2 regions of the Faecalicoccus sp. genome follow, and region 2 is predicted to be linked to the other one. Evidence: a T-box and tRNA genes for the amino acid it is inferred to sense, from the RefSeq annotation. Region 2 holds a T-box; the other holds one or more tRNA genes.
What was found. The T-box of region 2 lies ahead of ileS (isoleucine--tRNA ligase). A T-box ahead of a tRNA ligase gene usually reads a tRNA of that ligase, here a tRNA-Ile.
Positions count from the first base shown of each region.

Region 1: it encodes a tRNA-Ile, which carries the amino acid that the T-box ahead of ileS (isoleucine--tRNA ligase) is inferred to sense. The anticodon was not compared.

Region 1 is NZ_JAXKBY010000076.1:72-21,143, forward strand. It holds partial or broken gene U0M88_RS03745 (D-alanine--D-alanine ligase family protein) at 1-173, shown strand, start outside; gene alr (alanine racemase) at 167-1,321, shown strand; gene U0M88_RS03755 (acyltransferase) at 1,323-2,333, shown strand; gene U0M88_RS03760 (NAD(P)/FAD-dependent oxidoreductase) at 2,330-3,895, shown strand; gene U0M88_RS03765 (YqeG family HAD IIIA-type phosphatase) at 3,922-4,443, shown strand; gene U0M88_RS03770 (GTPase) at 4,436-5,515, shown strand; gene U0M88_RS03775 (YhbY family RNA-binding protein) at 5,515-5,805, shown strand; gene U0M88_RS03780 (nicotinate-nucleotide adenylyltransferase) at 5,802-6,824, shown strand; gene rsfS (ribosome silencing factor) at 6,826-7,164, shown strand; gene U0M88_RS03790 (class I SAM-dependent DNA methyltransferase) at 7,094-7,855, shown strand; gene U0M88_RS03795 (5'-methylthioadenosine/adenosylhomocysteine nucleosidase) at 7,857-8,534, shown strand; gene U0M88_RS03800 (MalY/PatB family protein) at 8,603-9,808, opposite strand; gene nadA (quinolinate synthase NadA) at 9,945-10,853, shown strand; gene U0M88_RS10380 (L-aspartate oxidase) at 10,850-12,982, shown strand; gene U0M88_RS03820 (transcription repressor NadR) at 12,984-13,484, shown strand; gene U0M88_RS03825 (CPBP family intramembrane glutamic endopeptidase) at 13,494-14,378, shown strand; tRNA gene U0M88_RS03830 (tRNA-Ala) at 14,607-14,682, opposite strand; tRNA gene U0M88_RS03835 (tRNA-Ile) at 14,710-14,786, opposite strand; gene ftsX (permease-like cell division protein FtsX) at 15,203-16,102, shown strand; gene U0M88_RS03845 (murein hydrolase activator EnvC family protein) at 16,099-17,466, shown strand; gene ftsE (cell division ATP-binding protein FtsE) at 17,479-18,162, shown strand; gene ftsX (permease-like cell division protein FtsX) at 18,159-19,061, shown strand; gene U0M88_RS03860 (S41 family peptidase) at 19,077-20,519, shown strand; gene U0M88_RS03865 (hypothetical protein) at 20,609-20,791, shown strand; gene U0M88_RS03870 (hypothetical protein) at 20,834-21,072, opposite strand, start outside.
Region 2 is NZ_JAXKBY010000046.1:175-8,009, reverse strand. It holds gene U0M88_RS02375 (ABC transporter permease) at 1-1,952, shown strand, start outside; gene U0M88_RS02370 (transglycosylase domain-containing protein) at 1,949-2,665, shown strand; gene U0M88_RS02365 (cell division protein SepF) at 2,790-3,224, shown strand; gene U0M88_RS02360 (YlmH/Sll1252 family protein) at 3,208-3,981, shown strand; T-box leader at 3,976-4,188, shown strand; gene ileS (isoleucine--tRNA ligase) at 4,226-6,952, shown strand; gene U0M88_RS02350 (hypothetical protein) at 7,004-7,603, opposite strand; gene U0M88_RS02345 (hypothetical protein) at 7,596-7,763, opposite strand.

The sequences.
Region 1 (21,072 bases), on a different contig from region 2:
ATATGTTTTTGACAACCGAAGGTGAAGTCATCTTAAACGAATTGAATACGATTCCGGGCTTTACGGCAACCAGTCGTTATCCTTCCATGATGAAAGAAGCCGGGCTTGCATTTCCAGATCTGATTGACCGTTTGATTGAACTGGCCATGCAAAGGAAGGTCGGCGTATGTTAGAAAGCTACAGCCGGTGCTGGACAGAAATTGATTATGATGCGATTGCACACAATGTCGAAGAAATTCAAAAGCTTGTGGGCGATACAAAGATCATGGGCATCGTCAAAGCCAATGCGTATGGACATGGTGATGTGGAATGTGCTAAGGCTCTACAAAAGGTCGGTGTTGATTTTTTCGGGGTAAGCAGTGTGGATGAAGCGCTTCATTTACGTCAAAACGGGATTCATGATTCTATCTTGATCCTTGGCTATACACCGCCGGAGCATTTTCATTACCTCATAGAACAAAACATCATTCAGTCGTTAGTATCGTATGACTATGCACAAAAGCTGGATGCCTATGCCAAAGAGGCCGGCACAAAGATCCGCTGTCATTGTAAGGTGGATACCGGTATGTGTCGAACGGGTGTGATTTATCAGGTACAAGAAAAGAATATGGATCAGATTCTTGCCGAATATCGAATGGAGCACCTTATAGTCGAAGGAATCTTCTCGCATTTTCCGGTCAGTGATGATCTGGGACAGGAAAGTGCCGCTTTTACCAAGAAACAGATCGAACTGTTTGAAGAAGTGTGCAGCAATTTAAGAAAAGAAGGAATCGATCCGGGAATCCGTCATATCCAGAATAGCTATGGGATATTGAATTATGGGGACCTAAAGATGGATTATTGTCGTCCGGGGTTATTATATATGGGCGTTACAAGTGATGATGCGATTCCAATTGCCTCTAAACCGGATTTTATTCCGATTCTTAGCTGGTATGCCAATGTCAGTTTGGTCAAGTGGATCCAAAAAGGGCAGAGTGTCAGCTATGGGCGACATTTTATCGCCACGAAACCAACGAAGGTTGCGACGGTTTCTGTCGGCTATGCCGATGGACTGCATCGTTTAGCATCGAATTGTGGTTTAGAAGTTTTGATTCATGGACAGAAATGTCCGATTATCGGCAATATATGCATGGATCAGTGCATGGTCGATGCGACACAGGTAGATGACGTGAAAGAGGGGGATGTTGTCGTACTTGTGGGTAAACAAGGTGATCATCGAGTTACGATTGATGAGATTTCAAGAAAATCGCAGTCCATCAACAATGAAACTTTGTCAGATATTGCCGGAAGAGTTCCCCGATTAAGAAGGAGAGAAAAATAAAATGGTGAAGAAGCAGTACGCTGCTGTTGATATCGCAAAGTATGTCAGTGCTTTATTAGTTGTATGTATCCATACGTTTCCTTTCATTGATATCAATGAAATGCTGAATACGTATTTTATTCAGACGATCTGTCGTCTGGCCGTTCCTTTCTTCTTTATGATCAGTGGATATTTTCTATTTCGTAAGATTCATAATGAGGAAGAAGATAAGGATGTTTTAAAAAAGTATTTATTTCGCTTATTAAAAATTTATTTGATCTGGACCGTAATCTATTTGCCTTATACGATCTACAATTATGTACAGGCGCAATCGGGCTGGATGGGAATCTTTTCGTATTTACGTGATTTTCTTTTAAACGGTTCGTATTATCATTTATGGTTTTTACCGGCCTTAATGACAGGAACGTTGATCGTGTATTACCTGTATCATAAAAAGGGTATGTTGTTTACCTTGAAGATTGCGTTATTGTTGTATGGAATCGGCTATCTTTTAAATATCTATGCGCCTTTGTGGGAACAGATTCCGTTTATCAGTTTTTTATTCAGTTTTTTCACAAAGACCATGACAACCGCAAGAAACGGCTTCTTCTTTGCACCGATCTTTATCGGCATCGGAATGTTGTTGGCCAAGACAAGACGAATTCCATGCCGTGTGGCACAGTTGGCATTTGTGATCAGCTTTGCGTTGTTGGTGATCGAAGTGACCCTGTATATCCTGACCGGCATGATGCATGATTTGGCCTGCATGTATTTAAGCTTGATCCCGGCTACTTTCTTTTTGGGAAATTGCCTGTTGACATCCAAGATCGCCTATAAGCCATCGTATCGAAGCTTGCGGGAAGATTCCTTATTGATCTATACGGTGCATATTTTATTTGCCCAGCCGTTGTTGTCGCTTTTACCAAATGCACATATCGTTGTCTATTTTCTGACGATTGCCTGCTCGCAAATCTTTGCGACTTTAGTGATCCGATATAAAGAAAGGGTGCCGCTGTTAGAGCATTTAGTATGATACGAATTACTCAAATCAAGTGTCTTAATGAAAATGAGATTGAGACACAGATCTTAAAAAAACTTCATATTTCAAAAAAAGATCTTTTATCGTGGCAGATTCATCGAAGAAGCATCGATGCTCGCCATCAAAAGATCCTTTTTTCGTATATTGTCGATGCCTGTGTGCGAAAAGAAGAGCGCTTTTTAAAGCTGAGGGATGTGAGTGTGACACCGGATGAAACGTATGTCAATGTCCCTTGTGGAACCATGCCTCTAAAACATCGTCCCGTAGTGGTCGGCTTTGGTCCATCCGGAATGTTTGCGGCTTTACTGTTGGCAAGACAAGGCTATAAGCCAATCGTGCTGGAACGAGGCAGTCAGATCGATCGCAGGCAAAAAGTCGTACAGGCATTTTGGAATGGAGATGATCTTGATCCGGAGTGCAATGTACAGTTTGGTCAGGGAGGTGCCGGTGCCTTTAGTGACGGAAAGCTGACAACAAGGTCAAAAGATGCCAGAGCCAGAAAGGTACTGGAAGAGCTGGTTGAAATGGGGGCTGATCCGGATATTTTGATCGATGCGCATCCACATATAGGAACTGATGGTTTCGTACCAGTATTAAAGAAGCTGCAAGAGACGATCGAAACTTTGGGTGGTACTTTCTATTATGATACTGCTTTACAAGATTTGATCGTAGAAGATGGAAAACTGCATGCGATAGAAACATCAAAAGGAAGAATTCTCTGTGAACAGCTGATCTTATGTATAGGCCATAGTGCCACAGATACAGTACGCATGTGTGCCAAAAGAGGAATGCTTATTGAAAATAAACCGTTTGCCGTTGGTGTGCGTATCGAGCATAAACAATCCTTTATCGATCAGTCTATCTTACGTGAAATGGCCGAAGATGATCGTTTTCGACCGGCCCGTTATCAGCTTTCCATGACGGCACAAAATCAAAAAGGTGTTTATTCCTTCTGTATGTGTCCGGGCGGTTATGTGATCCCAAGTTCTTCATCGATCGGACAATTAGTGATCAATGGCATGAGCTATGCCGATCGAAGTGGTGAAAATGCCAACAGTGCATTGTTGGTTCAAGTCAATGCATCCGATTATGGAACGCATTTGTTTGCCGGTCTGGAGTATCAGGAACAATTAGAGAAAAAAGCCTTTGCGATGGCCAAAGACTATCGAGCCTGTGTGCAGCTCAGCAAGGATTATCTGGCCAATCGAATTTCCACCGGTTTTGGAAATGTGCTTCCGACTTATCAAAGAAAGACGACTTTTGTGGATCTGAATCAGCTGTTTAGTCCGGCCGTCAATGCCGCCTTACATGAGGGATTATTATATTTTGAAAAAAGAATGCCGGGCTTCAGCCTGCAGGATGCCGTTTTAAGTGCTGTCGAATCCAGAAGCAGCTCCAGTGTACGACTTGTCAGGGATGCCTCTTTGCAGTCTAATATTCAAGGTATCTATCCTTGTGGAGAAGGATCGGGCTATGCCGGAGGAATCATGACCAGTGCCATTGATGGAATCAAATGTGCGGAAAAGATGATTGAATCTTTTGCGAAACCACTATAAAATAGGTAAGAAAAAAAGGAGGCACTATGTCATTATTTAAACCGGATTACTATATTTCCAGCTTTCAGGCAATGGATATAGATCGATTGAAAAGAGCAGGGATCCGATTGTTGCTATGCGATATTGATAATACGCTGATGGCCTATAATGAAGCAGTGCCGAATGCCAAAGTGGTGGCGTTTATCGATCGCATCAAGGCACATGGCATTGAAGTCGCATTGTATTCCAATGCTTCTAAAAAAAGAGCGTTTCGCTTTGCCACGGATCTTCATGTTTCACAAGTCTATTATTTGTCTTTAAAGCCGCTGCCTTTTAAATTCTGGAAGGTCATTAAGGCACATGGCTATACCAAAAAAGAAGTCGCGATTTTAGGCGATCAGCTGTTTACCGATATGTTAGGCGGCCATTTGGCCGGAATCTATACGATCTTGACAGCGCCGATTTCTAAAATCGATCGATCTTCAACCAAATTTACACGAAAATTTGAAAATTTAGTTTTTAAGCATTTAGAAAAAAGTGGTTTCCGGAAAGGAGGATTTGATGGCTAAATACTGTAAAGGATGCGGTGTAGCACTGCAGAATGAGGATCCAAACGGGTTGGGCTATGTTCCGACATTAGACGCCAATTTTTGTCAACGTTGTTATAAGATTCGCCATTATGGAGAAGTTACGATCAACATGCAGCAGGGAATTGAATCCAATCATACTTTGGAAAAGATCAACAAGATCGAGGGAACGGTTTTCTGGATCGTGGATTTGTTTACCTTTGAAGCCAGCATGATCTCTCGATTAAATCAAAAGCTTCCCGGCAAGGATATCATCATGATCTTGACCAAAAGAGATGTACTTCCTAGTACGCTCAGCGATGAAAAAATCCTGGCTTTTGTACAGGAGCGTTTGAAAGAAGAAGGTATCCAGGTCAAGGAGATACTGATCTGTGGTTATCTTTTAAAACATGATGAGGAAAGTACACGAAATCTTTCTCGTATCGTAACAGCCATTCAAAAGTACAGATGTGGAAAAAATGTAATTTTTATGGGTGTGGCTAATGCCGGAAAATCAACCATCTTAAATCGTTTGATGGCTTCGAAAGATCTAACGATTTCAAGAAATCCGGGAACGACACTGGATCTGGTTCCACTAGTACAGGAAGATTATACGATCTATGATTCGCCGGGCATTGAAAATAAACACAGTATTTTGACCATATTACAGCCAAAAGACTTAAAAACTGTGATACCGGTCAAACCGATTCGTCCTTTAGTGTCGCAGATCTTTGAAGATCAAAGCTATGCGGTAGGCGGCCTGGCAAGATTGGATGTTGTGGTCAAAGGAAAGGCAACGGTGGTTGGCTATTTTTCCAGAAGTCTTCCGATTCATCGAGGAAAGCTTTCCAATGCCGATGCCTTATGGCAGAAACATTTAAATGGAATGCTCGTACCTTGTGTGGATACTTCGCTTTTGACCATGCATACTTTCCATTCACCGATGAAAGAAGACGGTAAGATGGATGTGGTCATTCATGGTTTAGGCTGGTTTTGTGTCAGTGGTGCCATACAAGATGTGTATGTACGTGTTCATAAAGGAATTCAAGTAACATTTAGAAAGGCGATGATTTAATGATCAGTGCACAAAATAAAAAAACACTTCGTAAATTAAGTATGTCGTATCGTCCGCTTTTTCAAATCGGAAAGGATGGACTTAGCTATAATATGATCAAATCCCTGAATGATTCTTTAGAGGCGCATGAGCTTGTCAAATGCTCTTTGTTGAAGACAAGTCCGATCGATGTTCGAGAGGCAGCGATTGAATGCTCTTCGCAAACACACAGTGAGATCATTCATATCGTAGGGCGTACTTTTGTTCTGTATCGCAGAAGCAAAGAAAATAAGTTAGGTTTAAAGAAATGAAAATCGCATTATTAGGCGGCAGCTTTGACCCGGTTCACTATGGACATCTGCAAATGGCAAAAGAGGCCATGCAGGTCTTAAAGGTGGATGAAGTTTGGTTTATTCCTGCCAAGAAAACGCCGCTAAAGGATCGTATTTTGACATCGGATACGGATCGTCTTGCGATGTTAAAGATCGCATTAGCCGATTTTCCACAATTTAAAGTCAATCCGATCGAGATGCAAAGAGAAGGAATCAGCTATACGATCGATACGCTGGAAGCTTTGCGCAAGCAGTATCCATCTTATACGTTTTACTGGCTGATTGGTAATGACCAGTTGGAACAGTTTGATCTTTGGAAGGACCCGGATCGTTTGGTACAACTGGCATACTTTGTCTGCTTTGATCGTGATGGAAAGCTTGCCCAAACAAAATATCCGATCCAACAGTTTCATATGGAACCGATGCCGGTTTCCAGCAGTGAAATACGAAAAGGAAATAAATTAAATTACCTGGATGAAGAAGTCTTGCGATATATTTATCAACATCGTTTGTACGTCAAAGACTTTATTAAGGAAAGAGTGAGTCCAAAGCGATTCTCACACAGTGTTTCTGTTGCTCATCTCTGTGAGGAGTTTGCCAAAGCCCATGATCTGGATACACAAAAGGCATACTATATCGGCCTGTTTCATGATGTGGCCAAAAATCTTTCCAAAGAGGTTATGGAGCCATGGATGGATTGTATCTGTCCGGAAAACAAGAAATATCCGGTTGCGGTATGGCATGGGTTTGTCGGTAGTGAGATCATAAAACGTGTTTTCTACATACACGATGATCAAATCAGTCATGCAATCTACCATCATGTCTTAGGAACGAGTCATGATCCTTATGCGATGATCATATTTTGTGCGGATAAACTCGATCCTTTACGAGGCTATCCTGTCAAAGATTCTATTGCCTGTGTCAAACAGGATCTGGTAAAAGGATTTGAAATGGTACAGGAAGAAAACCGAAAATATTTGAAGGGAAAGGGAAACTAACTTGGAAATCAGAGAAGTTATTTTAAAGGCAATCAGTGAGAAAAAAGGATATGATATCAAAGACTATGATACAACCAGTCTTACTCCTTTTATGGATCATATGATCATTGCCTCCACCAACAATACACGTCAGAATTATTCGATTTGTCAAAATATCAAAGATCGTTTAAGAGAAAATGGATATAAACTGGATTTTAAAGTCGAGGGTGATGCCGATTCTCGCTGGCTTTTGATCGACCTGAAGGATATCGTAGTTCATTTGTTTGTTCGTGAAGAAAGGCAGGTGTATCAGCTGGATCGCCTGTATGCCGATGTTCCGGTTGAAACCTATGATCTATGATACTTTAGCATCGTACTATGATGCTCTGGTCAAAGATGAAGAAGCGACTTTATCATGGGTACATTGGATCGAATCCTTTCAAAAGCCATGTTCCATGTTGGAGTTAGCCTGCGGCAGTGCCGAGATCACACAGGTTTTATCCCATCACGGATTTCAGATGACGGCCCTGGATCTCAGTCAGGGAATGATTGATCAGGCAAAACGTAAAGACAAGGAACTAAAGATTCAGTTTGAATGCCAGGATATGCGAAATTTATCAAATTTGCCAAGCTTTGAATCAATTGCGTGCCTATGTGACAGCTTTAACTATATTTTAGAAAAAGAGGAAATTGTTTCCTTTTTTAAAGAAGTTCATGACCATTTACAACCAGAGGGTATCTTTTTCTTTGATAGCCATTCGTTAGATCGATTGGATGAGTTTTCTGAAGAATTCAATGAAACCGGTCATATCGAAGATGTGGATTACCAATGGTCGATTACCAGTGAAGAAGAGATAATCTATCAGGATTTTGCCTTCTATAAAGAAAATGGGGAAGTTATACAGGAGCATCATATGCAAAGAGTGTATGATCCTGAATGTCTAAAGGAAGCTTTACATCCCTATTTTTACATCGAATCGATCAAAACTGATTTTGATTTAGAAGGCATACAACCGGGAGAAAAGTATTTTTTTGTATGCAGGAGGAAATAAAATGATTGGTATTGTGGCAGCGATGGATGTAGAAGTACAGGCGATCATGGAGCTTTGTGAGATCACCCAGGAAAAAACGATTGGAAATGTAGCTTTTCATTATGGAAAGCTTGCTTCTAAGGATGTTGTGATATGTAAAAGCGGAGTGGGAAAAGTAGGAGCTGCCATGGTAACTACGATCCTTTGTCTGCATCATTCGTTGGATGCCCTTATCAATATCGGAACCGCCGGCGGTCTAAAGGAGCAGCAAAAAGTGTTGGATATCGTCATCAGCAAGGATGTCCTCCAGGCAGATTTTGATACCAGTGCTTTGGATGGACCGGAAGGTTTGGGTCTTCGTTTTCATGCAGATGATCATTTATTGGTCAAAGCGCAGGAAGCGACACAGGAAAAAAACATTTGTTATCACATAGGAACGATCGCATCGCAGGATTTATTCATGTCTCGAAAAGAGGACTTTGATAAGCTGATGTCTAATTTCCCGGATTCCATCTGTTCGGAAATGGAGGCCGGGGCCTTGGCACAGGTTGCGACTTCTTTTCAAGTTCCATTTGTGATCGTACGCTCTTTAAGCGATGTTGCACTGCATCATGATAATTCCATGGAGTTTTCCACATATGTGAAACATGCCAGCAGGCAATCGAGTCTGATGGTACGATCCTTTGTGGAAAAGCTTTAATTTTCTTTAACTATTCTTATACTAGAAAGAGGCGACAATTTATAGGATTAAATTGCGCCTCTTTTACTTTAGATATCATTTGAGTTAAACACGAAATCTGATAATCGCTGCATGGCTTCTTTGACTTTAGAAAACGGTAATGCCAAATTCATACGAATCGTATTTTCTTTCTGGAAAGGTCTTCCATCCTGCCATAATACACCGACTTCTATTCCTTTTCTGAGCAGTTCATCAAGACTGGTTTTCTGTTCCTCTAAATATTCTGTGCAATCCAGATACAACATATAGGTTCCTTGTGGCCTGGCCACTTTAATTCCTTTAAAGTGAGATTGGATATAGTCGAGTGCATAGTCGATATTGTTTTGAATCGTTTCACAAAGCTCTTTTACCCATTCTTTTCCTTCCTTGCTATAAGCACCTAACAATGCATAAATGGAAAAAATGTTTGGTGAATTATAATGAGATGCGTTTTCTACACGTAAAACTTCTTCTTTGATGATAGGATTATAAATAATATGGTAGGAGCCTACAAGGCCGGCCAAATTAAAGGTTTTAGATGGTGCGTATAAGGCAACCGTTCTTCCTCGTGCATCTCTGGAAATAGATTGTGTTGGGATATGTTGATGACCCGGCAAAATCAAATCGCTCCATATTTCATCACTGATGACGATACACTGGTTGCTTCGATAAACCTCCATGGCCTTTTCAATTTCTTCTTTTTCCCATACACGACCGGTTGGATTGTGTGGTGAACAAAAGATACAAACTTTAATTTGATGGGCTTTGATCTTACGATCCATATCTTCATAATCCATACGCCAAATTCCATTTTCATCCTGAATCAAATCGGAGTGAATGATCGTTCGATCTAAATTCTTTAAAGTCTTGGTGAAACCAATATAGGTGGGCGCATGAACCAAAACGGGTTCTTTTTTAGCGGTATAAGCTTGAACAACACTGCTGAGGCCGCCTAATACGCCATTTTCATAGCCAATATGCTCTTTCTTTACAAGCAGGTTATTTTGTGATTTCTGCCAGGAGATAATCGCATCATAATAAGCATCCGGAATCGTAAAATAACCAAAGTGAGGTTCATTTAAACGTGAAAAAATAGATTCTTGAATGGCAGGAAGTACCGGAAAGTTCATGTCGGCTACCCACATCGGAATCTTTGGAAATTCCTCTTTGACTGTCGCATCCGAGATAGGCAAGCTGTCAACGGCCAAGGCATCGTGTCCTTCTCGATCAAGAATCGTTGTAAAATCATATTTCATTTTCATCTCCCCTTTTATGATTAAGTGTATCATGTTTTCTTTGATTCGAATCAAAGTATTCTTTTAAATTTATTGTCTTGTCAGTTGACTTTACACATTGTATAATGTCCTAGACAATCTTCAGGAGGATACCATCATGTCAATGAAGGAAGATATACAAAAGCTAAAACAAGAGAAGAATGCGATTATTTTAGCTCATTATTATGTTGAAGGAGATGTGCAGGATGTTGCAGATTTTGTCGGTGATTCATTTGCACTGGCAAAAAAGGCAAAGGAAACCGATGCACAAATTATCGTTTTTGCCGGTGTTCGCTTTATGGGAGAGAGTGCCAAGATCTTAAATCCAGATAAAAAGGTACTGATGCCGGATATGAATGCCGATTGTCCTATGGCACATATGGCGGTTGTTTCCAATATTCGTAAGATGCGAAAAGAAGTTGATGATCTTGCGGTCGTCTGTTACGTCAATTCAACGGCTGAACTAAAAACATTGAGTGATGTCTGTGTGACCAGTTCCAATGCGGTAAAGATCGTCAGGAACTTACCACAAAAGAATATTTATTTTATCCCGGATCAGCATTTGGCCTCTTTTGTAAAGGAACAGGTTCCGGAAAAGAATGTGATCTTAAATGATGGTTATTGTATTACACATCATCGCATCTCTAAAGAGGATGTTTTACAAGCAAAAGAAAAGTATCCAAAGGCATTGGTCTTAGTGCATCCCGAATGTAAAAAGGAAGTGGTTGAGCTGGCCGATTATGCCGGCAGCACGGCAGGGATTTTACAGTATGCGACTAAGAGTGAGCATACCGAATTTATCATCGGTACCGAGATGGGTGTGCTCTACGAACTGAAAAGACAAAATCCGGACAAGAAATTTCATATCATGAGCGATAAGCTTGTCTGTGTCAATATGAAAAAAGTGACCCTGGATAAAGTGTATGATGTCTTATCGCATGAAAAAAATGAAATCGTGTTAGATGAAGAAGTTATGGTCAAAGCTAAAAAGTCCATGGATGCGATGTTGGAGATGGCCAAGGCATGAATGTGATTCAAACCGATATTTTGATCGTAGGAACAGGCTGCAGTGGACTCTTTGCGGCTTTACATGCGCCCAAGGATAAAAAAGTGCTTTTAATCTGTAAGACGACTTTGGAAGAAAGTGATTCGTTTTTGGCACAGGGTGGTATATGTGTACTGAAGGATCCATCGGATTATGAAAGTTTTTTTAAGGATACGATCAGAGCCGGTCATTATAAGAACCGCAGACAGTCTGTGGATATCATGATTCAATCCTCACCGGATGTCATTGCTGAGTTGGAAAGCTATGGCGTTCGATTCACAAAAGATGAACAGGGACATTTTGTCTATACCAAAGAAGGCTGTCATTCACATCCTCGCATCTTGTTTCATGAAGATATTACAGGTAAAGAGATCACTTCTCATTTATTAGAGGAAGCAAAGAAACGTAAAAATCTGACGTTTATGGAAAATACCACGATGTTGGATATTTTGGAAGAAGACAATACTTGTTATGGCATAGTTGCGAAGAAAGAGGAAGAGTTGTTTGCGATACAAAGCGACTTTACCCTTTTGGCAACCGGAGGAATCGGCGGACTCTTTAACAATTCTACAAATTATCCGCATTTGACCGGAGATTCGTTAGCCATCAGTCTTCGTCATCATATCGCACTGGAGAATCCGGATTACATTCAGATCCATCCGACAACGCTGTATTCCAAGAAAAAAGGAAGACGTTTCCTGATCAGTGAAAGTGTGCGCGGGGAAGGGGCAAAGCTCTATGATAAATACGGCAAACGGTTTGCCGACGAGGTTTTGCCAAGGGATCTTTTAACACAGAAAATCTATCAGCAGATGAAAAAAGATGATACGCCCTTTGTATGGTTGGATATGACCGTGCTGGGTAAAGAACAAATCCTTTCTCACTTTCCGCATATCTATCAACATTGCCTGCAGGAAGGCTTTGACTGTACAAAAGAATGGATTCCCGTTGTGCCGGGACAACATTATTTTATGGGTGGTATTCATGTCGATGCGTATTCCAGAACGACGATGGATCAATTGTATGCGATCGGCGAAACCGCATGTAATGGTGTGCACGGGGAAAATCGTTTAGCCAGCAATTCCTTACTGGAGTCTTTGGTCTTTGCCCGAAGAGCTATGAAGGATCTAAGCATCAAAAAAGCGAAAATATGTTTAAATTTTGAGAACCTGATTCAAACAACCATGAAAGATCTAGATGTTACAATATATGCATCGATGGTACGAGAGGTTATAAACAAGAAGAAAGAAGGTAGAAAAATGAATTCTATTACCATGTCCATGAATGTGGATACTTTGATCTTACAGGCATTGCGTGAAGATGTAACAAGTGAAGATATTACCACCAATGCGATCATGAAAGGATATCAATCAGGAAGTGTACAGCTGATTTGTAAGGAAGATGGCATCATTGCCGGCCTTCCGGTCTTTGAAAGAGTTTTCCAACTGGCGGATTCTAAGACAGAAGTGACTTTCTTTTTCAATGATGGGGATCATGTACACAAAGGAGAAGTCGTTGCGGAAATCTATGGGGATATTCGTTCTTTATTGACGGCAGAAAGAACAGCATTAAATTATCTGCAGAGAATGTCAGGCATTGCGACCTATACAAGACAGACGGCCGATCTTCTAAAAGGAACGGGCATTCGTTTGTTGGATACCAGAAAAACAACGCCGAATATGCGTGTATTTGAAAAATATGCGGTAAAAGTCGGTGGAGGTTATAATCATCGTTATAACTTGAGCGATGGAATTCTTTTAAAGGATAATCATATCGCTGCCGCCGGAGGAATTCGTCAAGCGGTGGAGCTGGCCAAAGAATATGCCTCCTTTGTGCGAAAGATCGAAGTTGAAGTTGAAAATATGGACATGGTCAAAGAAGCCGTAGAGGCCGGTGCGGATATCATCATGTTGGATAATATGAGCGTTGAGCAGATGAAAGAGGCTGTACAGTATATTCAGGGCAGGGCCTTAGCGGAATGCAGCGGAAATGTCACAAAAGAAAACATCGCCGCTTTAGCATCTACCGGTGTGGATTATATTTCTAGCGGGGCTTTGACACATTCCTCTAAGATCCTTGATCTTTCTTTAAAGAATCTAAAAGCGGTGTAATATGAAAAAAGAAGAACGATTAAAAACTTTGGAGCAGAAGCTGAAGGAAAGCCCGCAGCCTTTATCTGGAGATAAGCTTGCGAAAAGTCTTCATGTATCCAGACAAGTCATCGTGCAGGATATCGCTTTACTTAGGGCATTGAACATGCCAATCATTTCCACAAACAGAGGCTATATCTTGCCCAATCAGGAATATTCGATGGTAGTCAAGGTCAATCATTCGATGGAGCAGATGCAGCAGGAGCTTGAAACAATCGTTGATTGTGGGGCGACGGTCCATGATGTATTTGTGGAACATGCGACATACGGAAAACTGGAAGCCAAACTTTCTCTTTCCAGCCGCCGAGATGTCAAAGAGTTTCTAAACCAGATTCAGCAGGGAAAAAGCCAGCCTTTGAACAATTTAACGCAAGGCATTCATTATCATACGATTACCGCTCGTTCGCAGGATATTTTGGATGAGGTCAAAAAGTCTTTAGACAAAATGGGCATACTTTGTTAGAATGAGCCTATGCAGATAGCACTTTTCACAAAGGCAAAAAAAGAATTTCGCAATATCTCCGCTTTGATGTTGATGCATGGGATCTTACCCTACATTTGTTTAGCGGTATTTTCCTTTCTGATGCGTTTTTTGCCTCTTCCATTTTACGGAAGATATCAAATCACGATTTTATTAGCTTATCTTATTCCGATGTTCTTGACAGCTTTCATGGCCGGAATAGGGGCAGTGTGGCTGCGTCCTTCTTTTGATGGATTGTCAAAGAAAGTAAAAGGAATGGGAAAATATCTGATTTTTCTATTGGGGTTGAATTTCTTTTGTTCGATCACATATTCTTTGATTCATGCGATCCTAGGCATGATACATGGCTCTGTTGGCAGTGGAATACAGACTTTTTTTACCGGAAACATACTCTTTGATGGTTTGATTATTCTCTATATTGTTCTTCTGGGGCCTTTATTTGAAGAAATCTTATTTAGAGGTGTCATACTGAGAACTTTAGATCGATATCATAGAGTGTTTGCGATATTGGTCAGTTCCATGTTGTTTGCGATGATGCACTTAAACCTTCAACAAGGCATTACTTCATTTTTTATTGGATGTTTTTTGGGGTATGTAAGCTTAAAAGAGAATTCTATGCGTATTCCTATTCTTTTGCACATCTTAAATAATTTGGTCGCCTTACTGATGAGTGTTCCTATTCTTTCAATTTTATGTTTATTGGGAATGTTTGCCTGCTTTGTCGGAATGGTTTATCTATTATATAAATATGGAAACCGAATTTCAGAATTGTTTAAACAGGAATATTGCACGTACAGATATGGAAAGATGTTTTTTACTAGATGGACGACCATCTTGTATATAATCTTCTTTGTAGGAGTTGTTGTGTTCCTGTAAGGTGATGAAGTTTATTAAGATAGGAATGATAAAAAATCTATGAATGGATCACACATTGAAAAAGCTGGTGATATCAAAGGGAGAACTAGAATTGGCTCTCCCTTTTTTGATGGTATGATTTGAATTTCTTAACGAAAAAGATTTCTAAAGGATAAGGTCTTATGAATCATCACTTGATAAAAAGATATAAATAAAAAAAGTCCTTTAGCTAAAGGACTTATTGACATATGGTGGAGCGTAGGAGGATCGAACTCCTGACCCCCTGCGTGCAAAGCAGGTGCTCTCCCAGCTGAGCTAACACCCCACAAAAGTGGTTTTGCAGAAAACAAAATGGTGGGCCTGAATGGATTTGAACCAGCGACCTCACCCTTATCAGGGGTGCGCTCTAACCAACTGAGCTACAGGCCCATTTGCTGACTGCTCAATAATAATAGCATTTGCTACTGTATGTGTCAAACATTTTTTCAAAAAATTTATAAAAATTTTTAAGCGTGTTTTCATGGTATAATTTCATTTTATAGCCTATAGAACAACTGTGTCAAGTGTGCTATGATGAACAAAGATAAAATCTAAGCTTCCAAACAAAAATAACATCTCTGACTAAGATGTTATCCTTGTTTCATATTTATTGTTTTTTAGGAGAGAGATATGAAGGGTTTTTAACGTGTTCCCTGAACACACTTATACTATAAGGGAAAGTTTTCAAATAAATAATAGATTATCATGTGAAAGTATGTGAGGCAAAAGCGTATTTTGTAAAATTATGGACTTTTTTTGGTTTTTTTTCAAGTATGATATAATGTCAAAGATTGGATGTGGGATAGATGCTTTTATTCTTTAAATGTTTACCACGATTGTTCCGTCAGGCTAATAAAGATATGCGGCGTCATTTTGCGCTGACCTTTTCTTCGATCTTGGTGATTGGGATTGCGTTGTTGATCTCTATGCTGATGATCGTACTGGCATGGAATGTTTCGGGTTTTACAAAAAATATAGAAGAACAGCTGGTCATTCAGGTTTCTATCAATCCGACAATGAGTGAAGAGAATATTCAATCCTTGGAAGCTGAACTGAAGGATATAAAAGGGGTAGATAGCGTTCGGTTCAGCGATAAGGATGAAGAGCTGGATCAGCTGATCGAAGATTATGGCGAAACCTTTGAACAATATGCAGGCGACAAAAATCCACTCTATGATGTATTTATCATCGAGTTAAGCGATAATACACAAATCGATTCCATCACCGGCAAAATCAGTAAGATGGATGGTGTTGTGGAAGCTACTTACGGAACTGGTGCCGTTAATACGATGGTGCATTTATTCGCAAGTCTTCGTTATGGGGGATTGATCTTTATTGTAGCACTGATCTTTTTGTCCATTTTCCTGATTCGCAATACGATCAAGATGACCATTCAGGTGCGAAAAGATGAAATTCGCATCATGCGACAGGTTGGGGCGGCTAACTGGTACATTACATTTCCTTTTATGCTGCAGGGAATGTTAAGCGGTTTTATCGGTGCTTTAGGTCCTTGTTTATTATGTGTATTTGGATATACTGCGTTATATCAGTCCTTTGGTGGAATGTTTATGTCGGATATGTTTGTTTTGATCAAACCATTTCCGTTTACTTTAATTATCAGTGCCATACTACTGGCCATCGGTGTATTTGTAGGGATGATCGGTAGTTATTTGGCAAGTCGAAAGTATTTGAGGTGGACACGATGAAAAAAAGAAATCTAATCAGTCTTTTATCCGCAGGCGCTTGTGCATTGGCTTTTGCGATGCCGGTTCATGCGGAGGATTATTCAAATACCGATGCGTGGGTCGCACGTTGTTCGCAGCCGCAATCATCTGCAGACGGTGTGAAAGCATGCCAGGCTTTTCAGGATTATCAGCAGCAGCGCTATGATCAGCTGCAGGAAGATATCAAACAATATAGTAAAGATATCGCTTCTTTAGAAGAAGATACAGATAAGATGGAGCAGCTGGCCAAAACGCAAAAGGAACTGCAGGAACAGCTGGAAGGACAGATCCAGGAAAAGGAAAGTGCCATTCAGAAGATTGAAGAAGAGATCAAGGCTCTGGAACAAAAGATTCAGGAGAAGCAGGAAGAAATTGATGCCTGGGATGAACAGATCAAATCCAGAATGCAAAATGAGCAGTCCAGCACGGGTACGAATATGTTGATCGATCTGGTGATGGGTTCGCAGGACTTAAATGACATGCTTCGTCGTCTTTCCGGTATTGAAAGAATTACGGAAGATGATCAACATCAGATTGAACAGCTGAATGAATTAAAGGAACAGCTGGATCTGCAAAAATCAGAACAGGTGCGTTTAGAAGAAGAGACCAAATCGCAGCAGGATCAGTTAAAATCGCAACAGCAGCAGGCTAAAGAGCTTGAAGAATCGTATAATCAGCTGGTTGAGCAGTATGAGCAGCAAATGGCACAGTTGCAGGCGGCCAAGCGGGCGGCGTTCAACGATATTGAATCCATTCGCTCTAATATGATTTCCGTAAGCTATTCGGGAACGTTGGTCAATGTAGCCGGCTTTGTTTCACCGATCACCGGTGGTCGTATGTCGGCCGGTACATGGGCATATCCGGGAGGCGGATTGCATTTAGGTATGGATTATGCGGTACCGATTGGAACACAGGTCGTAGCACCAGCCGATGGGGTTATTTTGTATGCCAACAATCCTGCTCCCAGTAACGGAGGCTATCTGGGGAACTGGACAGGTTATCCATATGGTGGAGGAAATACCATTGAAATGGTCTGTATGGTCAATGGAACAACATATGCGGTAAGCTTTGCACATTTGTCACGCGAAGGCTTTGCGGTTAGTGCCGGACAAAGCGTCAGTCAGGGGCAGGCTATCGCATTGACGGGAAATTCAGGAAACTCCAGTGGCCCTCATTGTCATATTGAAGTCTATAATTTAGGAAATATGAGTTTGGAAGAGGCGGTATCTCGCTTCTCTTCATCCGCTGATTTCGCATGGGGTACCGGTTGGAATTCGACGGCGACAGCCTGTGAAAATGGATATAGTACGCCGTGCAGGGAAAGACCGGAGAAATTCTTTGGATAAGGAGTCGTGTTTATGATTGAATTAAAAAATGTCACAAAATCATATCCCAATGGAGTTCATGCGTTAAATCGAGTGTCTTTGACAATTGAAGATGGCGAATTCATCTATATCATCGGTCCTACCGGATCGGGAAAAAGTACGATCATTAAGATCTTGAATGGTGAAGAGGTGACGGATTCTGGTCTTGTATTGGTCGATGGAGTCGATGTGGGATCTTTAAAACACAGAAAGGTTCCGTATTATCGTCGAAATATCGGCTGTGTATTTCAGGATTATCGTCTTCTTCCTACCTTGACAGTACAGGAGAATATTGCCTTTGCCTTAGAGGTATTGGGTATTTCTAAAAAAGAAATTCGATCTCGTGTCGATGAGGTTTTGGAGCTGGTCGATCTTAAAAACAAGGCCAGAGCCTATCCCAATGAGCTTTCCGGAGGGCAGCAGCAGCGTGTTACGATCGGCAGAGCCATTGCGAATAACCCAAAACTGTTGATTGCCGATGAACCAACAGGGAATCTGGACCCGGAAAAATCACTGGAGATCATCGCCCTGCTGGAAAAGATCAATCAATTGGGAACGACGGTTTTGATGGTTACTCATGATATCGTACTGGTTGAGAAGTTTAAGAAAAGAACAGTGACACTGGATCAAGGTTATGTTGTGAAGGATTCTAAGAAGGGTGGATATATCAGCTTATGAAACGCTTGTTGAATCTGTTTTGGTATGAACTGAAATATGCGTTTCGCGGCATTCGAAAACATCTTCTTTTAACTTTGTCTGCCATCAGTGCGATGGCAGTTTCGACTTTGTTGATCGGTTGTTTTTTATTGATCGGTTTGCATGTGGATCACTTTGCCACCAATGTGGAACAGGACATGAGCGTGCATGTGGTTTTAGATTCTGAAGTAAGTGACGACGATCAAATCGATACCATTAAAAAAGAGATTCAAAAGCTATCTAATGTGGCTTCCGTCCGATTTTCCAGCAAAGATGAGGAGCTGGAATTGATGATCCAGGAAAAAGGAGAAGCCTTTAGCTTATATAGAGGGGAAGAGAATCCTTTATCCCATGCCTTTTTTGTGGAGGTAAAAGACAGCTCTGCGATTGAAAAAACAGCTGCCAGTATTGAGAAAATCGATGGCGTCAGTTCGGTTGCCTATGGTGGTTCCAGCGTGACGCGTTTGGTTGATTTATTGGATATGGTTCGAAAGATTGGGTATGGTGTGGCGGTTTTATTGTTGATTCTGTCACTTTATCTGATATACAATACGATACGTACAACGATTTATTCACGACAGGATGAAATCAAGATCATGCGTACAGTCGGTGCTACCAATGCTTTTATTCGCATTCCCTTTGAAGTCCAGGGAATCTTGATTGGTCTGATTGGAGCTTTAATTCCGTTTCTATTGATCTTCTTTGGATATCCGGTCGTATATGAACAATTGGATGGCGTATTGTTTGCCAGTGTTTTCTCATTGGTAAGCGTAACGCAGGTACGATGGCTTTTGGGACTTGCGATGCTTGGCTGCGGGCTTGTCATTGGTATTCTTGCCAGTTTGCTGGCAGTTGGTAAAAGCTTGAAAGCCAAACGTTAAACAAGGGGGAACAATATGAAAAAGGCAGCTAAAAAAGAATACACCTTGACGATCGTCATTGTGGTTCTTTGTTTATTATTCTTTGGCTTGGGTGTTTCGGTTCCTTTGATCTTTGATCGAAGCTCGAAACAAGAAAATACATCGGAAAAAGAAAAGTTTGATGCGATTTATTCCTTGTTGACAAACGAGTGGTATTTTTCAAAGGATGTAGAAGATCTTGATCAAAAGCTCATGGAAAAAGCCATTGAAGGTATGACAGACTTAGAAGAAGATCCGCATACACAATACTTTGATTTAGAGAGCGCCAAAGCATTTTCTGATACGTTAGCAGGATCGAATGTAGGATTAGGTATTTCCTATTTTTTAAACGATCAGGATCAATTTGTGATTCGAGACGTATTTTTGAATTCTCCGGCAGAGCAGGCCGGTTTGAAAAAAGGAGATATCATTACGGATGTAGATGGACTTTCCTGCGCAGAAAGTGACTCTCAAAAGATTCTCAAGCGCATCCAGAGCAAGGAAGGAAAAAGTATCGAGATTGTCTATTTACGTGATGGTCAATCCAATACGGTAAAGATCACACCAACAGAATATGATCAGACTGTTGTTTGTATGCTTCATGAAGACCAAGGCTATGGCGAGATCATCTTGACAAGCTTTTCCGAGCATAGCGGAGAAGACTTCTCCAAAGCTATGGCAAGATTACAGAAAGCCGGAATCAAGAAGGTTGTTTTAGATTTAAGAGGGAACACAGGCGGCTATTTGAGTGCTGCGGTAGATATTGCCAGTTCCTTATTGCCTGGTGGTAGTGTGATTTTTCAGGAGGAACAAAAGGATGGCACGACAACAAGCCAAAGTACGAATGATGACTATGGCTATGTACCAATGGATCAGATCGTTATTCTTCAAAATGATACAACAGCCAGTGCCAGTGAAGCTTTGATTGGCGCTTTGCGGGATAACTTAGCGGATAAGGTTGTAACGATTGGAACTACTTCCTATGGAAAAGGAACCGAGCAGACGACCGTTCCGTTTAGTGATGGAACCAGCATCAAATATACGATTGCCAAGTGGCTGACACCTAACGGCGATTCGATTCATGAAAAAGGCTTTACGCCGGATATAGAAGTACAACCGGAGGATGTATCAAAGATCAGCTATACGACATCTTTAGAAGAGGAAACCATCACAAAAGATACAGTGCATGCCAATGCGAGCGCTCTACAGCAGTTTTTAAAGTATCTGGGATACTCCGTTGATCGAACCGATGAATATTTCAGTCCGGCATCCAGTGAAGCATTAAAACAGTTTCAATCCGATAACGGACTTTCTCCAACCGGCGATTGTGATCCGGATACCTGGCAGGCACTAAAGCAGAAGGCATTATTAAAATATAATGAAGAAACATTAGTTTCGGATGTGCAGCGAGATCGCGCTATTCAGGAAATTACAAAGTAAGGCAGTTGTTTAGATGACTGTCTTTTTTTATTGTGACATAAATCATGTTTCTTTTTAGAGGATAATCTAAGTCAGAAACGAGGTATATGATGTTACGATTACGATTTAAGATTCGTTTATTGTTGGTTGGCATGAGTTCATTGGCACTTTATACCGGTGTGCGTATTGGCTTGGAAGCCCATGGAAACGGACTGTATTTTTTATTATGCATATTTCCATGGATATGTGTTCTTGGCTGGTCTGCCATCGGAGGTCCATTAAAAATCAAATAAAAAGCCGATTGTATTTAAAATACTTTATCGGCTTTTTACAAGTTATTCTAACCATCCAAGCGGTGTTGTATAGATATATTGCCATGTATCATAATCATGGTCATATTCTTCATAGCTGGCTTCGTAAACGATACGAACGTTAAAATCTTTATTAAAAGATAAATTCTGGTAAATCACATTGTGTCCTACGTTTTTATCATCCAGCTTCATTCCTGTCAAATCGATCATTTCATCAGATAGATCCATTTTCTCAATAGCTTGTGCAATCTCTCTTTCACTCA
Region 2 (7,835 bases):
AGAATGCGCGAATGCAGATTCCGTTTCTTCTATCCAGCTCACTAACCGTTATGATCTTCTATCTGGTCTTTTCTTTATCGACCAATGAAGGCATCGGCGGTTTAATGGGTGGCAATTATGTTCAGCAGCTTTTAGGCTTTGGAATCGGCGTTATTATCGTATTCTCTATCATCTTCTTATTTTATACCTATTCGTTTTTGATCAAACGAAGAAAGCGGGAATTTGGTTTATTTAATATTTTAGGAATGGAAAAAAAGCATATTGCACGCATGCTGTTTCATGAAACATTTATCAGTTTCTTTCTTTCGCTGGTACTGGGTATTCTTGTCGGTATCTTATTTGATAAGCTGATGTATATGCTGTTGTTGAGGATGATTCAGGCGGATGTGCATTTTGGCTTTTATATTTCGACATCCGGCATCCTATGCAGCTTTCTTTTATTCTTTGCGATTTATGTTTTGATCTATGTTTTTTCGTTGGTGCAGGTGCATATTGCCAATCCGATCGAATTATTAAATAGTGATAAGGTCGGCGAGAAAGAGCCGAAGGCTAAGTGGATTCTGGCATTGATCGGACTGGTGTGTTTAATTACCGGCTATTATATGGCGATTACGATTACAAATCCATTAATGGCTTTTACCATGTTCTTTATTGCGGTCATTTTAGTAGTCATCGGAACGTATTTATTGTTTACGGCCGGTAGTGTGACATTATTAAAGCTGTTAAAGAAGAATAAACGATATTATTATAAAACAAATCATTTCATCAGTATTTCCAACATGATCTATCGTATGAAACAAAATGCGATTGGTTTGGCTAATATTTGTATTCTATCAACGATGGTACTGGTGATGTTATCGACTACGTTATCGTTATGGAATGGTATGCAGGATATTTTAGATCAAAGATATCCACGAGAAATCATTGTCTCTTTACGCGACTATGATTTATATACGACAAAAGATCGATTGATGCAGGTCGTTAAAGATCAAAATATTCAGGTCAAGGACGAGATGTTTTACCGCTATTCATCAATGAGTGGACTCTTACATGGAAATGCGGTGGATCTAGGTTTGGATCAAGGTGGCCTTAGTGATGTCAATGATGCGATCACCATCTATATGATTCCATTAGAAGACTACAATGAAGCTATGCATACACAAGATACATTAGATCCCGGACAAGTTATGATCTATGGCTTACGCATTGATTATGAACAGCCGGAAATTCGTATCGGGGATCAAAGCTTCCAGGTCAAAAAAAAGTTAAATCAATTTATGGATAACCAGGAAGCGGCCAGTACGGTCAGTCCCAGCTTATTTATTGTGATGGATAGTGTGGATACGGTCTTAAAAATGCAGGAAATCCAGGAACAAAGCTATGAAGTCACAAATCGACCAACGAGTGTATTTGCCTTTGACAGCGAAGATTCACGTTCTCAAAAAGAAATCGCATCTCTTTTCAATGTATTAAATAATACGGAGGATTTTGAAAGTGAAAAAGATTATACCTGGGTTTATACGGAGTGCAGGGATACCGATCAAATCAATATGTTAGGATTATATGCCGGATTCTTATTCCTGGGTATCTTCTTAAGCATCTTATTTGTGATCGCAACTGTATTGATCATGTATTATAAGCAGATCACGGAAGGTTATCAAGATAAGGAACGCTTTGAAATCATGGAAAAGGTCGGTCTGGAGAAAAAAGATATTCGTCGCTCTATCAATTCACAGGTGCTCACGGTATTTTTCCTGCCATTGATCGTTGCCGGTATCCATATTGCGTTTGCCTTACCTTTGATCGATAAACTGATGGGTCTATTATACTTTGATAATATCAAACTGTTTATTTTGACAACTGCCATTTGTTTTGGTGTCTTTGCCTTGATCTATTGCGTTGTATATGTCTTGACCTCTAAAGTGTATTATCGTATCGTGAAGGCAAGATGATAAAGAAGATTGGTAAGCTTATAGCTCTGATTTTCCTGCTGGCAGCCATGAGCGTAGGATGTCTTGCGGGACTTGGCTATATGGATTATAAAGAAGCAATAGATCAGACAAGCATTGAAGACAAGATGGAAAGCATTCAAAGCCATGAAGATTACGTTACTTTGGAACAGCTTCCGGAATTATATCGTAAAGCTGTGGTAGCGGTAGAGGACCATGATTTTTATGAACATCAGGGCATTGATTTGGAAGCCATCGGACGAGCCATCTTAAATAACTTAAAGGCCATGTCGTTTGTGGAAGGTGGTTCAACGATTACTCAGCAGCTGGCCAAAAATGAATTTTTCACCCAGGATAAGAACTTTGTACGTAAATTTGCCGAGATTTTTATGGCCTTTGATATCGAAAGCAAATATTCTAAAGATCAAATCTTAGAGCTTTATGTCAATTCCATTTATTTTGGAGAAGGCTATTACGGTATTCATGCGGCCAGTCTTGGATATTTTCAAGTCGATCCTGCCGATTTAAATGAAGCCCAATGTATTTTATTAGCCGGTATTCCGAATGCGCCCAGCGTTTATTCTTTAAATGTGAATCCGGTTCTTGCGAAACAAAGGGCAAAACAAGTATTACGGCAGATGGTCAAATATTCTTTTCTATCAGAGGATGAGGCACAGAATATCGCTTACCAGCTTGATCAAATGATCGTTGGTTAGACATAAATTACGGAATGTAAGCGATCGCAAATTTGTGAAAAACGACTGGTTGTGATTTCTCAAGAATTTCACTTTTCAAATTGTTTTTCTATGATATAATACTTGAAGACAGGAGGTACTACCCATGGGATTTATGGACAAGGTAAAAGATTTCGTAGCACCAATCGAAGAAGAAGATGAAGGATACGAAGCGCAGCCAGTTGAAACTGTAAGCAATGAAACAGAGGCTGAACCTCAAAATCGATATGAAAGACCAAAAGCAAGAACAAATTCAGCGACTTTAAATGCTAAGACAAAGATGGTTTTATTCGAACCTAGAAGTTTTGGAGAAGCCGAAGAAGTAGGACAGCGTTTGAAAGAGGGACGTGCCGTTGTAGTCAATCTGCATAAGCTGGATCGTGACTATGCACAACGTACCATTGATTTTTTAACAGGTGTTGTCTTTGCACTGGATGGAAAGATCCAGAAGATTGGTCAGAACGTCATTTTGTGTTCACCAGCTGAAATTGGTGTACAGGGATCGATTTCTTTAGGAAATCCAGATGACTTTGAAGACTAAGGCTGAATCTGAGATAAGAAGTACATACTATAGAGGTCATGAGTTGTTTATTGCCCGTTTACAGGATCAATTTGATCTTGCGAAACAAAGGCAAATACCGGTCTTGACCTCTTTTTTAACGCCTGTGGAACAAAGAATTGTGGCACAACAGGCGCCCAAAGATCTTTTTGTCTCATTTTATGGCGGTTATGAAAATGCGGTTCGCAAGATGGCTTGTATCCAGCCGATGGATTTGGAACCAAACTACGATTATGTGATCTTAAAAAGCACATATATTCCACAAAAAAGAGCCTGTACACACAAGGATGTGCTTGGTGCTTTAATGCATTTAGGCCTGCAAAGAAATCAGCTCGGCGATATCTTTGTTGATGAGAATCAAATCCTTTTGGTCTGTAAAGAAGGAATGACAGATTTTATTTGTCAGGAATGTCATAAGATTGCCAATGCTATTGTCCGTTTTAAAGAAGATTATACGGTTGTTTTCCCAACAGCTTCTACTGAAATCATTAAGGTTCATGTCGCATCCCTTCGCATGGATGCGATTGTGGCAGCCTTAGCCCATTGTTCACGCTCGAAAGCCATGGATTTATTACGGAGTGGATTTGTGAAGTTGAACGATGTTGTTCTTGAAGAAAACGATCGATTGTGTAATAATGATTACGTTTCTATACGTAAGGTAGGTCGCTTTCAGTTTTTAGGTGTGGAAAATCACACACGAAAGGACAGACTGATCTTGCGTTTTGAAAAATATGTATAGGCAAAGACAAAGACAAGTCGGTTTCTACATGTTTCAATCAGAGAGCAATCGGTTGGTGAAAAGATTGTATGAGGCAGGATACCGGTATCCCTTTGGAGCTGAATTTCTGAAAGAAAATAGTAAGAAATTCCGGATGATTCCGTTATCTTATTGAGGGCACAGTGTATCTGTGAACTAAGGTGGTACCGCGTTTTTAACGTCCTTGGAAAAGGACGTTTTTTTTATGAAAGCAGGAGGAAAAAAGATGGATTATAAAGAAACGTTGCATATGCCAAAAACTGCTTTTGAAATGCGAGGCAAGCTTCCGACAAAGGAACCTGGATTTCAAAAGAGATGGCAAGATCAAAAACTGTATGAAAAAATGTTGGAAAGAAGAAAGGATGCCAAATCGTTTGTATTGCATGATGGCCCGCCTTATGCCAATGGCGATATTCATTTAGGACATGCCTTAAATAAAATCTTAAAGGATGTCATCAACAAATCTCACTTTATGTTAGGAGAAAAGGTTCCTTATATTCCGGGCTGGGATACTCACGGACTTCCGATTGAAACGGCTGTCACAAGGCTTGGTTATGATCGCAAGAAGATCGGTATTGCCGAATTTAGAAAGATTTGTTACGACTTTGCGATGAAGCAGGTAGAAAACCAGAAGAAAGGTTTCTTATCCTTAGGATCGATCGGGGATTATGATCATCCGTATATTACATTACAGAAGGAATTTGAAAAACATCAGATCGAAATCTTTGCGGATATGGCATTGAAAGGCTTGATCTATAAAGGATTAAAACCGGTTTACTGGTCACCAAGCAGTGAATCCGCTCTTGCCGAAGCCGAGGTCGAATATAAAGATATCAAATCACCAACGATCTATGTGAAGTTCCAGGTCAAAGACGGAAAAGGTGTTTTAGATACCGATACTTATTTTGTCATCTGGACGACAACACCATGGACCATTCCGGGAAACCTGGGAATCTGTGTGCATCCGGATATGACCTATGCTTTGGTTAATACAGACAAGGGAAAACTGATCATGTTGGAGGAACTGGTAGAGCAGTTATGTCCAAAATTTGAATGTGAAACGTTTGAAATCATCAAAACGTTCAAAGGTAGTGAATTTGAATACATCACCTGCACTCATCCTTTGTATCCGGAACGTGAAAGCTTGTTGATGCTGGCTGACTATGTAACGGCGGATGCCGGTACTGGTTGTGTGCATACGGCACCGGCTTTTGGTGAAGACGACTTTAATACAGGAATGCGCTATAAGCTGCCGGTTTATTGTAACGTTGATGAGCAGGGGCGCATGATGGAATCTTGCGGAGAATGGCTTGCTGGACAATATGTAGAAGATGCCAATAAGACAGTTACAATGAAGCTGGACGAATTAGGGGCTTTATTAAATCTAACCTTTATTACGCACTCGTATCCACATGACTGGCGTACTAAAAAACCAATCATCTTCCGTGCTACGACACAATGGTTTGCCTCTATTGATAAAATTCGTGATGAACTGTTGGAACAGATTCATTCCATCAGCTGGGTACCTAGCTGGGGCGAGGGAAGAATGCACAACATGATTGCCGATCGTGGCGACTGGTGTATTTCTCGTCAACGTGCCTGGGGTGTACCAATTCCAATCATCTATGGAGAAGACGGAACGCCTTTGATGGATCCGGTTATCTTTGAACATGTAGCCAAGTTAGTTGGTGAATATGGATCCAATGTATGGTTTGAAAGAGAAGCCAAAGATTTATTGCCGGAAGGTTATACAAACGAACATTCGCCAAACGGTCTCTTTAAAAAGGAAACTGATACGATGGATGTTTGGTTTGACTCCGGTTCCAGTCATACCGGTTGCATGATCGAACGTGGTTTTGACTATCCGGTTGATTTATACTTTGAAGGTTCTGACCAGTATCGTGGCTGGTTTAACTCTTCTTTGATCATCGGTACAGCTGTTTATGGGAAAGCACCGTATCGTCAGGTTTTATCTCATGGCTTTGTCATGGATGAAAAAGGCGTTAAGATGTCTAAATCGCAATGGAATGCCGTAGCACCAAGTGAAATCACTAAGAAATACGGTGCTGATATCTTACGTTTATGGGCTTGCAGTGTGGACTATCAGGCAGACTGTTCCATGGGGCAAAACATCTTAAAGCAGATCAGTGAAAACTATCGTAAGGTCCGCAATACGTTCAGATTCCTGATGGCCAACTTAGATGATCAGGCATTCACAAAAACAGATTGTCTGCCTTTTGATGAACTGGATGCCTTAAATCAATACATTCTGATTCGTTTAAATGATGTCGTACAATCTTGTGAAAAAGCATATGTGGAATATCGTTTTGCCGATGTTGTACAAACTTTAAGCAATCTGATGACAAATGAATTAAGTGCTTATTATCTGGATTACACAAAAGATATCTTATACATTGAAAATATCGATGATAACCAGAGACGTCAGGTACAAACCGTGCTTTATACAGCTGTTGAAGTCTTGACAAAATTGTGGGCACCGATCTTATGCCATACCTGTGAGGAAATCAACGACTTCATGCATTTTGATGAAGAATCGATTCACTTAACCGCATTTAAATCTTTGGAGTTAAACTTCGATACGGATGCTTTACGTGAAAAGATGGAAACATTGTTCAAGGTTCGTAAAGATGTATTGAAGGCTATGGAGGAATCCCGTGCACAAGGTGTGATTGGTAAATCCCTGGAAGCCAAGGTCAGCGTACATGTGGACGACCAAACGAAAGCCATCATGGAAGAAATCGTGAAGAAACCACAACAATGGTTGATCGTTTCCCAGTTTGCCTTTAGCAATGAAGAACTTCCAATGTATGAGTTCTGCGGTGTAAAAGTTGAACATGCCGATGGTCATGCCTGTCCTCGTTGTTGGAACTACACAACCAGTGAAAACGAAGATGGACTTTGCGATCGCTGCGCACATATCTTACATAAATAACAACAAAAAAGAAGTTGTTCTGGAAAGGATACTATTTCCAAACAGCTTCTTTTATTTTAAAGATACACTATCCAGTTTTTTGGTCGGCATAAGATAAATTAGCAAATCTTTATCTTGATTTTTACCAAAATAAGAAAAACCTACACTTTCATAAAATTTTCTAAGTTTAGATTCATTTTTACAGTCAATATGAATAATTGGACTTGGGCTGTATTTATTTTTTTCTTTTATCCTATGAAATGCTAATTCGATTAATGATGTACCACTTATTAATTGATTATAGTTATTATGATAATTTTCTGAGAGTTGACCAATTAAATGTGTATTGATGTGCCTTCCAAATGAATAGGTAGTACCAAAAAATTTTTTCTTTTGAGCCCTTGATATTTTAGAATCCAACACAAGATGACCTGATGCCAGGGAGTAGACTCCACATAGTTTTGAATCATTATTATTGATTGCATAGACTAAATAGGTTCTAGCTAAATTAACTTTTTCAAATTCTATAGCCTTTAACTTCAAAAAATATTCTACATCTTTGTTTAAGGGACAAGAAAACTCAGCAAGAATTTTTTGGATGTCATCGTTGCTGAGTTTTAATTTATAGATTAAATCATTAAGGCAGACCGTTTTATAAACAGATTTATTCATTTAATCCTAAAATTCGTAGAAGTTCTTCTTTGTCTCTAACATCTTGATGTCCCTTTACTGTTTTAAGTTCAAGCTTCCGTGTATCCAACATGATATTACAAATTCTTTTTAAATCAGACCGGTTAATAGTATATACATCAGTAAAACTTTTTGTTGCCATAAGGACACCCCACTTTCTGCTTATATAGTATATGAATTCAATAGGTTTTATAAGTGAAAAATATTAACGTAT